Regions from separate parts of the Alteromonas sp. 009811495 genome, predicted to be linked through region 1. Evidence: predicted binding sites of a transcription regulator. Region 1 holds the regulator's gene; each other region holds the start of a gene.
What was found. Region 1 encodes FNR, which switches genes on or off when oxygen is low (the NO sensors DNR and NnrR bind a similar motif). Its sites were predicted from a motif close to TTGATCTAGATCAA; they were not measured.

Region 1 (5,117 bases):
GCCTGAATTGTGTCGCCAATGGGACCAGAGTTAAACACGACTTCGCGGCCCGAATACAAATCGGTTGCGACCGCGGCGAAAGGTTTTAGCATATCTTCGTAGTTCTCAACACAAAACTCGTTAGACAGCTTATCAAACACCTTTTGACCGCTGGCAATTCCACCACGTCGAAGGCCTACACCCATTAGCGCCAACACCTGCCAGTCACTTAACGAGCACGCCCATTCTTGTAACTCATCCAATTTTCCACTTGCGTAGGCAGCACCGACGTATGCGCCAATAGAGCAACCTGCAACGACATCTATCTTAACACCGAGTTTTTCCAGTGCTTTTATAATACCGATATGGGTCCAGCCTCTTGCTGCACCAGCACCTAACGCAAGTCCTATTTTCATTTATCGCGGTTCCATTATATTGACTACTTCGATAGTGTTGTCATTATCTAGTGCGCTCTCATCTGCACTTGTATTAAAAGAGGGTTGATCAAAACCGATATCGCCACCTTCTACCGGGCCATCTTGTGTGGTAATTGATTTAAAATCGTATAAATTGCTGTCTACCAAGTGTGAAGGTGCCACGTTTTGCAGCGCCCGGAACATAGATTCGATACGACCTGGAAAGCGACGATTCCAATCTTGCAACATGGCTTTAATATTCTGGCGCTGTAGGTTCTCTTGTGAACCGCATAGGTTACACGGAATGATAGGAAACTCTGCTGCCTGAGAATATTTTTCGATATCTTTTTCAGTGCAATAGGCTAGTGGGCGAATAACAATGTGTTCACCGTTGTCGCTAACAAGCTTTGGTGGCATCGATTTTAGTTTACCGCCATGAAACATATTTAAAAAGAAGGTTTCTAGCATGTCATCACGGTGATGGCCTAGTGCAATTTTAGTTGCTCCTAATTCTTTCGCAGTGCGATACAAAATACCGCGACGCAAACGGGAGCAAAGAGAGCAGGTTGTTTTACCTTCAGGAATTTTATCTTTAACAATTGAATAGGTGTCTTCTTCGACGATTTTGTAATCGACACCAATGCTATCTAGATACTCAGGTAAAATATGCTCCGGAAAACCGGGCTGTTTCTGGTCTAGGTTTACGGCAACAATGTCAAAGTGAATAGGCGCAATTTTCTTTAAAAATAAAAGAATGTCGAGCATGGTGTAACTGTCTTTACCGCCTGATAAGCACACCATTACCTTGTCATTATTTTCAATCATTCCAAAATCGCCAATGGCTTTACCCACATTTCGGCGAAGGCGTTTTTGAAGTTTGTTGAAGTTGTACTTTTGCTTACTTTGCGTCGCATTTAAAGGCGCCGCATCAGCACCATTTGTGCCTAGACTCATAATTAACTAGCTTGGTTTGTAATAAAAGGCACATTATACAATAAAGCACCTTTTCGAAACCATGCCTGCGCGCGTTAATTTATTCGCTATTGTTTACTCAGAGCACTTGTTCGTTCAGAGCTCTTGTTCGGTTAGCATATTGACATCCTACTTTGCACAGTACTTAGTTTGCCAACGGTGATATAAAACCGTCGGGCTTGAGTGCCAACACATCGCAGTTCAGTTCATCGATAACATGTTCTGCAGTATTACCAATCAAAGCGGCTGAAATGCCAACTCTGCCAACTGTGCCGATGATAACGAGTTCTGCGTCAATGTCTTTTGCAACCATGGGGATAACCTTTTCTGGTAATCCTTCTTTAACTACGCATTTATTATCAGGTACACCATATTTAAGTGCGTGGGCGCGCATTTCTTTCTGGTGGTGCTGCTTAACCGCATCATGATAAGTGTCAGGGTCGAACTCAGGGACTTCAATAGCAATATTTAGCGGTGTTGAAGGGTAGCTGTTAACAAGATTGACATTCCCTTTTAAAAGCGACGCATAGTCGTTGGCAATAACGGTAATTTTATCATTGAGCGCGGCATGTTCGTCGTCTTCAGTACCTACGTTTACAGCAGCAATAATTTCGCCACCTTCTGGCCAATCGTGCTCTTTTACCAATAATACTGGACGAGGGCATTTACGCATCAGGTGCCAGTCTGTGGGCGTAAATATAACGGATGCCAAGTCATCATGTTTCTTAGTTGCTTTAACCACTAAATCGATTTGATTGTCCAAGGCATAATGAATAATTGATTCATAGGCGCGATTATTCCATTCAACAACAATATCAGTTTCTCCATAGCCTTGCTTGTGAAGCTCTCCTGATAGCCATTTGGCGTGTTCGTTAGTGACAGCGTCGCGCATTGACTCTCTTTCATCAGGGCTAAGCATAGTGGTCATGTCATAAGAGAGATCGTATACCACCATCATGGCTGTTACTGAAGCGCCCAATTTTGACGCTAATTCGTAGGCCCTGCTTAAGGCAGGTTGTGTGTCTCGCTCGGCATCAACAACAGCAAGGATGCGTTTGTACTCAATCATAACTACCCCTTATAAACAAAAGCTTAGTATTTAGTTTTATAAATACGTTGGACGCTTAAGGTAAGTGTAAACGACAATACTAAAAACGTTAGTTGTTTTAGATCAATAAATAAAAAAGGCGCAAACAAAGCGCCAATCTTAATCTTGTTACCAGTTGCTGATTAGGGTTCCTAACCGTTACACACAACGCTGGGACCGTTAAGTGCTTCTAGTTTTGTACTAAGCCTATCAAAATCTAAAATAGTAATAAGCTTGCCATCTACCTTGATAATACCGTCTTTTTGGAAGCGACTTAACAGGCGACTTATCGTTTCGATGGTCAAACCTAAATAGTTACCTATTTCGTTACGAGTCATCGTTAAGTGAAACTCTCTGTGTGAAAAACCACGTTCCTCAAAACGTTGAGACAAATGCGAGATGAAATATAAGAGACGCTCTTCGGCTGTGCGTTTGTTTAACAGCATAATCATATCGTGATCTTGCTTAATTTCCGCACTCATGAAGCTCATAATCTGGTGACGAAGTTTTGGAAATTGTACTGACATTTCATCTAACGTTTCGTAGGGGAGTTCGCACACCATTGCAGTTTCAAGAGCCTGCGTGTAGCTTTGATGCTGATTTTCACGTAGTGCATCAAAGCCTATGATATCGCCGGGAAAGTGAAAACCTGTTATCTGCTCTTCACCTTCTTTGTTTGTAACAAAAGACTTGAAAGAGCCTGTGCGAACAGCAAAGAGTGAACGAAAGGTATCGCCAGTTTGGATAAGCGTATCGCCCTTGTGGAGTGGCTTTTTACGCTCAATGATGTCATCAAGAGACTCAATTTCTGTCTTATTCAATGCCACTGGTAGACATAAATGACTGAAACTGCAGTTTTGACAATGTATAGAGAATTGGCTTCCTTTGCTCATAAATGCTAACTCACAAATTACAGGGTTTACTTTGTTATGATACCGCAAGATTTAGGCGATTGCGCGATAAATCAGATAAACAGCATATATAGCCATTATGCTCGCGATCCCTTGTCTAACCAATGTGTTTTTAAATCCAGAGATCAACCATTGACTCCCCAAGCTTGTCGCAATCAGTGTAGGCAAGGTGCCTAATCCAAAGAAGAACATAATTGCGCTACCTTGCAAGGCACTGCCAGAAGCCAATGACCATGTTAAAGTTGAATAGACTAACCCGCACGGTAACCATCCCCAAATGAAGCCGTAGGGAAAGGCGCTCAGCGGCGTTCTAAATGGTAAAAAACGTTTAGAGTAAGGCTGTATTTTTTTAAATATCCCGTTGCCCAACCGTTCTAGTTTGGTTAAGCCTGTATACCACTGCCCGAGATAGCATGCCAACAGCAGCAGCATGATGCCGCTAATCAGTGAAAGTGCATAATTTGCGAGAGGAATATAATCTGCGGCAATTTTTCCAAAAAAACCAGTTATACCGCCTGCGATGGTATAACTGACAATGCGCCCAATATTATAAGTCAGGGTATAGGGGAAGGGTGAAACGCCTTTTGGGGTAACCATTCGTAGTGCGGTGACAATACCCCCACACATTCCTACACAGTGAACGCCGCCTGCGAGCCCAATGAGAAAGGCAGAGAAGTAATTAATGCCTTCCATGAGTCTCGTTTTCAGGTTGATTGACTGATGTTTTCGCTGTGTTCGTGTGTTTAGATAAGTGAGTTAATTCTTCTTTTTCTTGCAGTTTCTTACGTTGTTCTGCAAGTTGTTTTTCCTCTGGCGACAGATCATCATCAAACAAAATACTGTAGCCTTGACGATCGAGGTCTTCAAACTGATTGGACTTTACAGCCCAAAAGAAAATAACGATAGCGACGGCCACGATAATGATGGCGATGGGTATAAGGACGTAAATAATGCTCATGCTACTTACTCAATAGTCGGGTTGAGTTTGTCACCACAATAATAGAACTTAGTGACATGCCTACCACAGCCATCCAAGGTGAAAGCAAACCAGATACAGCAAATGGTAGAATCAGAATGTTGTAACCTACAGACCAGCCAATATTTTGCCTAATTTTTTGTTTTACTTGCTTGGCGGTGGTAATTAACTCTGGAACAGAAAGTAATTGATCGCCAAGTAAGATAACATCGGCGGCGGTTTTTGCTACATCCGTTGCATTACCCACCGCTATAGCAACATCGGCGCTTGCTAATACTGGTGCATCATTAATACCATCTCCCATCATCATCACTTTTTTTCCGCTGGCTTGCATTGCCTGTACTTCGTGAAACTTATCTTCAGGAGTAAGACCACCTTTTGCAAGCTGTATGGGAAGGTGCTGTGATAGGGTATCTACATTGTGTTGGGTATCACCGCTAAGCACAATAAGTGAGTTATGCTTCCCAAGGGCATTAAGGGTGGTTTTGGTGTCTTTTCGTAACGTATCACTGACCTCAAATGCCCCTAAAAGCTTCCCGTTAACAGTGAGATACACGTTTGCGTTTATTGGAACAAGCGCAGTGTCGACTGCTACAAATGATGCACTTCCCATCATAAATTGTGCGTTATTTATTACACCGGTGATACCACCCCCTGGTGTAACAGTAAATTGTTCAACTTGATGAGGCGGTTGGCTGCCTGATTCGCTCGTGGTAATAAATGCTTTGGCTATCGGGTGCTCCGAACGCATTTCTAGTGCCATTGCAATGTTCATA
Region 2 (5,117 bases), 2.0 Mb from region 1:
TGGCGAGTCCATAGCATTTGGCCCTGCGCCGTTGATATTTACGCCGTCTATTGTCACGCCAACGCGAGGGCCAAACATGCCGCGGTATTGAATTAACGCAGTTACTGGGCCATTGCGGGCAATACTCAACCCTGGAAGTGTAACAAGCTGATCGCCAAAATCGGCCTGGTTGTTGGTTAACGGGGCAATAGTTTCACTAGTACTCAAGGTAATAGGTGAACCAATAACGGTAATAACTTCTGTGCTGTTTTTATTGTCGTGTTGTAGGGTTTGTGTGACCCCCACAGGCGAAGAAAGTGCACTAGCAAGCGCCAGCGCGACAACTGATTTTTTCATAACAAATCCAATTAGTGTTGATAGGTATTTATGTGTATTGGAGGTAAGTTATGAGCGTGGTGGCGCACGGCTAAGCGGTGCAGCATAAGCAAAAGCGGTGTATGGCTGCTGAGCGATACGCGCAACCAGCGCTTGATAGCGAATGCCTTCGATGTTTACCAGATCTGACGTGTAGATGTCGTCTGATTGAGGTAGGTCGGCTAAAGTGCCGTTAGTACAATCTACGCTTTGTGCTGGGGCTTTGAGTAATTCAGGGCTGATAAAAACAAACTCACCCTCAAGCTCAGTGGCGCTTAGCGAAATGTAGCGCATCGTTTTGCCAGTACATATCAGCTCGATATCGTCACCGGTAAAAGCCTGTGCTTGCTGCATAGAAAACGCGGCAAGGCCCAATGCCAATGCATTTTGCATAAGCAGAGTAAGGCAAAGTAGGGTGGTGATGGTATATCGAGTTAGCATTGGTACCCGTAAAAAAATAAGCGCTTTTTCATAATAGTGTCAGCCTGAAGTAAAATGCCAGCGAAAAAATTAGGTAATGCGAAGCCTTTTACAAAGGCCCCTTCAAAGTTGGGGCTTTAACTTTAACACCAGCCTTTTGTAATTTCCGATAGAGCGTGCGAGCACTTACATCCAGTGCGTTAGCAAGCCCTGCGATATCGCCTTGGTATCGGTAATAGGCATCGCTGATATACTTTGACTCTTGCTCATCAAGCGTTAGCAGTGGTGAATGAACGGGCATTTGTTGGCTTACGTCGCTATCTGACATGTCCTGTTTCTCAAACAGTAAATCTGGCAAATCTTTTTCGTGGATAACACTGTCGTCTGCCAGTAAAGTTGCCTGCTCTATAATGTTTTTCAGCTCTCGGATATTTCCCGGGAATGAGTACGTTTTTAATTTTGCGAGTGCAGCCTTGTCGAACCGCTTCGTGGAAAAACGACTAGTGTAGGGCGGGTGACGTTGTGAAAGTGCCGCCAGAATATGATTGGCAAGGAGTTCTATATCGCCTTGTCGTTCGCGCAATGCAGGTAGCGTAATGGGAAAGCCGGCGATGCGGTAGTAGAGGTCTTGTCTAAACGTACCTTGCTGCACCATGCCCTTAAGGTTTTTGTGGGTGGCGCATACCAAACGAAAATTAGCTTGTTTTACGTTAACGCTACCGACTGGCCGGTAGGTCTGGGTTTCGAATAAACGCAATAGCTTTACTTGCATACTTAGCGGTACATCACCTATCTCGTCAAAAAACAAGGTGCCGCCTTCTGCTGCCTCTACTAACCCCTTTTTGTTATTTGTTGCGCCAGTAAATGCCCCTTTTTCATAGCCGAACAACTCGCTTTCAAACAGGCTGTCTGTTAAGCCTGTGCACTCAATAACCACAAAAGGTTTTTCAGCCCGAGCGCTTGTGTCATGAAGTGCCCGGGATACGAGCTCCTTTCCTGTGCCAGTCTCACCGTGAAGCAACACGGCAATATCTGCACTGGCTGCACGATTTATTTTGTTAAGCATAATTTTAAATGCGTTTGACTCGCCGACCATCTTCCCAGGTGCGGGACGATTTGATGCAAATGACAGCTTGTCTAATATTTCAAGATAGCCCAGTAAGCTACCTGTGCTGTCATAGATAGGACGCATGAGAATATCGCAATAGCTTTGCCCCTCATTTGTGGCGTGAACATGCACCACGCTAGCGGGGCGTTTAGTATCTTGGCAGACCTTTATGGGGCATTGCTCGCCGCATTGATCACAAGGCTTTGTATTGCGATGGGAAACGCTGAAGCAAGTGCTATAGCCAAGCTTTATATCTACAGGGTAAGTGTCGCGATAGGGTTTATTGACAGCTTCAATAATATAGCTCTGATTGATAAAAATGGCGGGTTTATCGATTGCGTCAATCATGGCTTGCACGATGGAAATATTCATCCTGCTTTCCTATATATAAGAAAATCTTTATTAAACTATCACAGTGGCATAGAAAGTGTTACACCGTGTTTTAGAAAGTAAGAAAGAATGCAGAAAATCGCAACTTAAGCGCGCATGCAGAAACGCATATAGAAAAAAGTGTCGCGCATTTAAATGAGTAAGGAACCAATATGGCTTTTACATACAAGGCAAATCGAAAACACTTTAATAGGTTTATGCTTTTGGCTTCATTGACCCTGCCATCATGTTTGTTAGGTAAACTTTTGCACGCCCAGCAAATTATGGATAAACCTAGTGATAGTACGTTAATAGAAAATACGCTAATTGAAGAGGCGAGAAAGAATACCAAGTCGTTAGGAAGTGCACTTAAACGCCGCTTGCAGCAGGCAATTAAAAGTGGTGGTTTGGAAGCGGGAGTTGATGAATGCCATATTGCGGCAGAGCCGATTGCACTTGATTTGAGTAACAACGGTTGGACGGTTAGACGCACGGCCTTGAAAGTCCGAAACCCCAATAACACACCCGACGACTGGGAGCGTGAGCAGCTTGAAGTGTTTGCCCAAGTACTCAACGAGCAGCTGCAACAGAATGAGAAAGCCCCCGCTACCGCGCCACAGGAAGCGACGCAGTACAATGAAATAACGGGCGAATTTCGCTACATGAGGGCTATACCAACACAGCAAGTTTGTATGGCCTGTCACGGTGAAACTGTTGCGCCATCGGTTAAAGCTCGCATAGATAAACACTACCCCCATGACCAAGCTACGGGTTTTACACTAGGTGAGTTGCGAGGCGCATTTACGCTTACCTATTCCCCTCAGTGATCCTATTACGCTCCCTTTTTTTGTCATTTTTGTCTTTTAGGTGTCAAAAATGGCAAAGCTATTGGGCCATTCTCTTGCGTTGGATCAAAGTGAACAACTTTTCGCCATGAAATAATTCTGCTCGCACAGTAAGAAATCTCTGCTGTTTGCCGGTATCCCTTGTGGTTTCTATACGCCCAATACGCTTGGCATTAATCCTGCTGAAAGCGTTTGGTATTAGCCAAGGTTTACCGTTGGTTTGAATATTATTGTTTACTGTCAGGCGTTTACGCCGCCTTTAAGATACAAGGGAGAGCGCCCATGAGCGATACGTTAATAGAACTATCGCGGTGGCAATTTGCGTTAACCGCAATGTTCCACTTTATATTTGTCCCCCTCACGTTGGGGTTAAGTTTCCTGCTGGCCATTATGGAATCGGTTTATGTAATGACCGGTAAGGAAGTCTACAAGCAGATGACCCAATTTTGGGGAAAGCTGTTTGGTATTAACTTTGCCATTGGTGTTGCTACTGGCTTAACCATGGAATTCCAGTTTGGTATGAACTGGTCATATTATTCTCATTATGTTGGCGATATTTTTGGTGCACCGCTTGCCATAGAAGGCCTTATGGCGTTCTTCCTAGAATCTACGTTTGTTGGTCTGTTTTTCTTCGGTTGGGACAAAATGTCGAAGGAAAAACACTTAGCTACCACATGGCTAGTGGCAATTGGTTCTAACTTTTCGGCGTTATGGATCTTAATTGCAAACGGATGGATGCAATATCCAGTAGGCGCTGAGTTCAACTTTGAAGCCATGCGTATGGAAATGACAAGCTTCGCTGAGGTCATCTTTAACCCAGTTGCCCAAGTTAAATTTGTACATACGGTGTCAGCAGGGTATGTCACAGGCGCTATCTTTGTGTTGGCGATTTCAAGTTACTATCTGTTAAATCATAAACATATCGCCTTTGCCCGTCGTTCGTTCGCTATTGCGGCAAGCTTCGGTTTAGCGGCAACGTTATCTGTTATTGTGTTGGGTGATGAGAGCGGTTACGAATTGGGTGACGTTCAAAAAGTAAAACTGGCAGCGGTTGAGGCTGAATACGATACCCATCCAGCGCCCGCACCGTTTACTGTTTTTGGTATTCCCAATGACGAAGAAGAAAAAACCGAATATGCGCTTCAAATTCCATGGGCAATGGGGATCATTGCAACCCGCTCTTTAACAGAAGAAGTGAAGGGCATTAAGGCGCTCAAAGAAGAAAATAAAATGCGCATACTTGAAGGCATTAAAGCGTACGAAGTACTTGATGATGTGCGCAACGGCACTGCCACTGCAGCTGAGCGAGCCACATTTGAAGCCCACAAAGACAGCTTGGGCTACGCTATGCTGCTTGAACCTTTCACCACAGATGTGGCAAATCCCACTGACGCGGCACTTAAACAAGCTGTGGATTACAGCATTCCGCCGGTTGCGCCACTGTTTTGGAGCTTCCGTCTTATGGTGGCATCAGGTTTCATCATGCTAGCGTTATTCTTATGTGCGTTCTATTACAGCACTAAGCACAGAATAACCAAGCCACGGTGGTTACTAAAAGCATCACTATTTAGCTTACCGTTACCTTGGGTGGCCAGTGAGGCTGGTTGGTTTGTCGCAGAATATGGTCGCCAGCCTTGGTCTATCGCAGAAGTCCTGCCAGTGCACGCTTCAGTTTCTAACTTAGCCGTAAGTGACGTAGTGATTACTCTGGTAGCTTATTCAGCGTTCTACACCGTGATGTTCATTATTGGCTTCTATCTGATGAAAAAGTTTGCCAAAAAAGGGCCAGTTCCTCCCTCAGCTAACCCCACTGAAAGCGAACTTGACCTTATTGATGACAATTATCTTGGTAAAGACGGACAAGGAGCAAACGCATGATTGATTATGAACTGCTACGCGTAATTTGGTGGTGTTTGGTAGGTGTGCTACTAATCGGTTTTGCTGTTACAGATGGCTTTGATCTGGGCGTTGGTGCTTTACTTACACTAATTGGAAAAAACGACAAAGAACGCCGTGTGATG
Region 3 (5,117 bases), 500 kb from region 1:
CCCGTACTATAGCTAATCATTGCAACACGAGGCTCGATACCAAACATTTGAGCAGAAGTCGCAGACTGAATCGCAATATCTGCTAACTGCTTAGCGTCTGGATCAGGGTTAATAGCACAGTCACCGTAAACGAGTACCTGATCAGGCAATAACATAAAGAAAACCGATGACACTAACGATGCGTTTTCCGCGGTTTTAATAAGCTGCAGTGCAGGCCTTATGGTATTTGCAGTGGTGTTCACAGCGCCAGAGACCAAGCCATCCACATGATTTTGCTGCAACATCATTGTGCCTAGCGTTACGTTATCGTCTAATAACTCTTTGGCAACGACTTCCGTAACTCCTTTGTGACCGCGAAGCGCAACCAAGCCAGAGATATAGTCTTGTTTAATCTCACTGGGTGACAGAATTTCAACACCATCGCCCAACACTACACCTTGTTGCTCTGCAACGCGCCTAATTTCTGTTTCATCACCTAGTAGGACAGGACGAGCCAAACCACGTTTAGCACAAATTGACGCAGCAACTACGGTGCGTGGCTCATTTCCTTCTGGCAGCACAATACGCTTATTAACCTGTCTTGCACGATTAGTAAGATAAAAGCGGAACGCTGAGGGCGATAGTTTCTTCTGACGCGATATTTTTTGCGTCAGTGAGGTAACCCATTTTGCATCTAAACTTTCAGCCGTATGTACCATCACTTTTTCAATGCGCTGACTATCATCAACAGGGACTTCTTGATTAAACGCATGAAGATTTTGTGCGGTTTGCCAGGTATTAGTGTTCACCAGCATTACCGGCAAGCCGGTTTCCATCGCCTGGCTGCATAGTGCCATAATGTTTTCATCAGGCTCGTAGCCGCCGGTTAAAAGCAGTGCACCTAGCTTAGTGCCATTTAAGGCCGCTAAACAACACGAAACAAACACATCGCCGCGATCACCAGACATCACAAGTAATGCGCCAGGCTTTAGAGTATGTGTCATATTGTGAATTTCACGGGCACAAAAGGTTACACTACTCAAGCGACGAATAGCCAAGTCACCTTCATTTAACAGTGTGGCATTTAAGTGCTTTGCAACATCAGTTGCACGAGGCGAAACAAGATCAGCACTCCAGTCAATCGTGCCTAGTAAACTCAACCCTTTCTTAAAAATGGGAAGTTCGCGAAGTGCCTGTGTGCGTGCTTCATCATGCTCAGGTGCCTCTATAGCACCAATGTCGGCTCTAAGTCGCCCATGTTCATCGAACGGCGCATTAACCTTGTTGAAAATACATCCCACCACTTTTTGGCTTTTGTGGCCGCCATAGGTGTCGACTACAATTTCAAGACGATGATTAAGATCGGTTACCGAGTCGTTACCCGGCACTGCAACAAAGACAATATCGGCATCAAGCGCGCGACTTATTTCCAAATTCAGGCGCTCAGCATAGGGGTGATGTCGTGTAGTAACCAACCCTTCTATTACAGTGACAGCTTCTTGCTCAGAGTTATCTTCAAAGCGTTCAATAATTTCTTCAAGTAGTTCGTCAGTATTATCGTTACTGATCATGCGCTCTACATAGTCTAGCGAGAAGGGAGTAATCGGCGATACGCTAGCGTGGTGCGCGATAATAGCAGTGGAACGCTCTTCCCCGTTGTCGCCTTTCCTCGGCTGCGCAACAGGTTTAAAAAAGTTTAGTTTAATACCTTGCTCTTCGATAGCACGAACAAGACCCATGCTGACAGTAGTAAGACCGACACTGGTTCCTACTGGGATCAACATAATTCGGCGAGACATAGCGACTCCTGTACGTGCCGTTAGTATATAACGGCAGTTTCTCTTGATAAAAATTAAGCGAACTTAGCCGCTTCGGCGGCAATAACCCACTCTTCGTTAGTGGGCACTACAAAAACTGATGTAGTAGATGAAGACGTGGAGATTTCTCCCCCTTTTCCAAATCGAGCCTCAAGGTTCTTTTGTTCATCAACTGTGATACCAAAATGTTTAAAATAGCCCATAGTGGTTTCGCGAATAAGTGATGAGTTTTCACCGATGCCACCCGTAAACACAATGGCGTCTAAACTTGGAACACTGACCATGTAACCAGAGATATATTTAGCAAGGCGATAACAAAAAATCTCAATTGCAAGCTGCGCACCTTCATGGCCTTTAAGCGCTTCATCTTCCAACGTTCTGCAATCATTGCTAAGCGCTGATATGCCAAGCAATCCAGACTGCTTGTTGAGTAGGTCATTAATTTCGTCAGCCGTTTTGCCAAGCTTTTTCTGTAACGTACCCGGTAATGAAGGGTCGAGGTCACCACAACGTGTTCCCATAACTAGCCCTTCAAGTGGCGTAAAACCTAGGCTAGTATCAACCGCTTCACCCTGCTCAATAGCAGATACACTGCATCCGTTGCCCAAGTGAGCGCTGATAATACTGGTTTGTGACACAGGCTTATTGAGCAAACCAGCAGTGCTATCTAGAATAAATTTGTGACTGGTGCCGTGGAATCCATAACGTCTGATGCCATGTTCTTTATACAATTCAATGGGCAGTGCGTAAATAAAAGCCTTTTGCGGCATACTTTGAAAGAAAGAAGTATCAAATACTGCAACATGCGGTAAGTCTGGATAAGCCATTTGGGCTGTGACTATGCCTTTAAGATTGGCCATATTGTGCAGTGGCGCCATGCTGGCATAGGCTTCAATGGCCGAAAGAACGTCTTCATTCACCAAGGCGGCTTGTTTGAATTTTTCACCACCGTGAACCACGCGATGTCCAATTGCAATAGGCTGCACACCGGTTTTTGCAATGACCCCTTGAATGGCATTAAGTGCTTCTGTGTGGCCTGCATTTTCACCTAAGCGCTGTTTAGATTTTTCACCATTAAGCTTATATGACAAACTAGCGTCACTGTTACCTAGACTTTCTGCAATGCCAGATAACCCTGCTACGCCAGTATCAGCATCTAAAATGGCAAACTTCACCGATGAGCTGCCGCAATTCAATACAATAACTTCTTTTTTCATTTGGCTTTTTAAGTAAAATTGTTGAGATATCGAGTCAGATCAAATTGTAGCATTTATAATCAGCAGCGTTGGTTAACGTTATGCTAAATATTCTATAAAAATTATCGCATACACTTGTTTTTGCTAAGGTCTTTGACTTTATTTATGAATAATGACTTCGCCGTTGCTTTCATGGTTAAGACGCTAATGGCGAGTAAAAAAGGTAAAATCAGCAATGCGAGTTGTCCTCATCGTTTTCTTTTTCATAGCTATAAGCACCAACAGTCTTGCTCAAGAAACCACTTTTGAAGATGTTTCTGACTATTTTGAAAGCGATATTCCCTATGAACAGAAACTACAGTTTCTAAAACAACATGAAACGATAAGTAAGCAGTGGACGTCTCTGCATCAAGGTGTCTTTCAGCAACTTTTAGGGACGACCTATGGCGAGATGGCAATGCTGGAAGAGGCGCAAGTACATCTAACCGCTTCTATCGACATTTTAACGTCGCAGCCTGAAAGTAAACACTTGGTTCACAGTCTATTAGAGCGGTCTTATTTTCAATATGTTGCTACCAACGATACCGCGGTGTACTGCCCTGACAGATACCGCGCACTCGAGATTGCCCGTGTGGTGAATGACCCTGAACAACTAGTACAGGCTCTCACTTCAGCGGCGTTTTGCGCCAGTGACACCCGTGATTTTGCGAGAGGCATGGGACTGTTACAGGAAGCCATTTCACTACACGATACTTACCAGTTTCCACCTTCACAAGAAGCGCTTATCTATAACGCAACAGGCAATATCTACAAACTCAACGGACTATATCAAGACGCGTACCACTACATTGGTAAAGCATTAGCTGCATGGGAGAGCATCAATAGCACAGAAAGTACTTTCAATATGCGCTTTACACTCACAGACCTTGCACTGCAGCTTGAAAAATTCGGCGAAGCACAACAACACGTGAATAACATGTTTTCTATGGCCAACGCAGCCAATGCCAATCAAGACTTTTTGTTCTTCAGCCATATAAGCCAAGGCAACGTTTATGAAAAACAAGGTTATATCGAACAAGCTTATCAGCAATTTCAAAAGGCACTTGCGCTAAAAGATACCACCGTAGAGGCAGGTTACATCAACCTGTTGTATTTCAAACTTAGCATTAGCGCTTTTAAATTAAAGAAATTCGAACTGGCGAAGCAGTACATTAATAACGTCGCCAACAGCCTCGATAATTTACCGCGTTATAAATTTGTAGTTGATGTACTTCAAACAGGGCTTGCGCAATCGCCCGATGTCATTGAAGTGGTTGATAAAGCGTTAGCATTAGACCATTTTCACGCACAAAGCATAAATGAGCTCATTGAAGGTCAGGTCATTTTAACGGCCTATACCCATAATGCCACCATCAATAGAATGGAAACTCAAATACTGCAGCAACAGTTAGCCGTTACTCAGCTCGAACTAGAAAATCAGTTAGCACGTGAACGCTACAATACGCTGGTCGTTTATGTCTTCATTTGCATTACGCTAGCGCTATCCATTGCTGCTTATTTTCTTTTACGAGGCAGAAATTATTATAGAAAAGCAGCGAATACAGACTTTCTTACTAAATGCTTTAACCGTCGCTGGGCATTCGAACAAGGCGAAAAGCGCTTTAAAGAGGCCAAACTCAACAATTCCTCAATGTCGGTTGTCGTATTAGATGTCGACTATTTTAAACATATAAACGACCGATACGGTCACGATGTTGGCGATAAGGTATTGAAGTTTATTGTAAGAACGTTAAGTGCTCAACTTAAAACGCACGACATACTTGCTCGCTTAGGCGGTGAAGAGTTTGTCGTTATTTTGCCTAAGTCTGACCTTGAAAATGCGTCACAGTTCGCAGAGAAACTGCGCTTATCACTGTGTGAAACGCCTTTTGTTACCAACGGTGAGCGACTTCGAATTACTGCCAGTTTTGGTGTTGCTACTCTAGACAATGCACTTTCATTTGAGCACATAGTTAACAATGCTGACAAAGCACTTTATGCTGCAAAAGAAAGTGGCCGAAATAAAGTTGAAGTAAAAATACAATAAAATTCAACACCTTAAAAAAATTTAGATTTTTTTCGCTTT

Region 2: OZ660_RS18350 (cytochrome ubiquinol oxidase subunit I) is a predicted target of FNR. The motif match lies at 3,153-3,166, and genes of this name have one in related genera.
Region 3: OZ660_RS07325 (acetate kinase) is a predicted target of FNR. The motif match lies at 3,043-3,056, and genes of this name have one in related genera.

The regions. Positions count from the first base shown of each region.
Region 1 is NZ_CP113972.1:2,110,855-2,115,971, forward strand. It holds gene OZ660_RS09735 (patatin-like phospholipase family protein) at 1-395, opposite strand, end outside; gene ttcA (tRNA 2-thiocytidine(32) synthetase TtcA) at 396-1,349, opposite strand; gene uspE (universal stress protein UspE) at 1,513-2,436, opposite strand; gene fnr (fumarate/nitrate reduction transcriptional regulator Fnr) at 2,607-3,347, opposite strand; gene OZ660_RS09755 (sulfite exporter TauE/SafE family protein) at 3,399-4,058, opposite strand; gene ccoS (cbb3-type cytochrome oxidase assembly protein CcoS) at 4,045-4,323, opposite strand; gene OZ660_RS09765 (heavy metal translocating P-type ATPase) at 4,325-5,117, opposite strand, start outside.
Region 2 is NZ_CP113972.1:4,092,557-4,097,673, reverse strand. It holds gene OZ660_RS18370 (TonB-dependent receptor) at 1-336, opposite strand, end outside; gene OZ660_RS18365 (hypothetical protein) at 385-795, opposite strand; gene OZ660_RS18360 (sigma-54 interaction domain-containing protein) at 884-2,254, opposite strand; gene OZ660_RS18355 (Tll0287-like domain-containing protein) at 2,425-3,078, shown strand; gene OZ660_RS18350 (cytochrome ubiquinol oxidase subunit I) at 3,379-4,974, shown strand; gene cydB (cytochrome d ubiquinol oxidase subunit II) at 4,971-5,117, shown strand, end outside.
Region 3 is NZ_CP113972.1:1,612,824-1,617,940, reverse strand. It holds gene pta (phosphate acetyltransferase) at 1-1,778, opposite strand, end outside; gene OZ660_RS07325 (acetate kinase) at 1,832-3,013, opposite strand; gene OZ660_RS07320 (tetratricopeptide repeat-containing diguanylate cyclase) at 3,228-5,078, shown strand.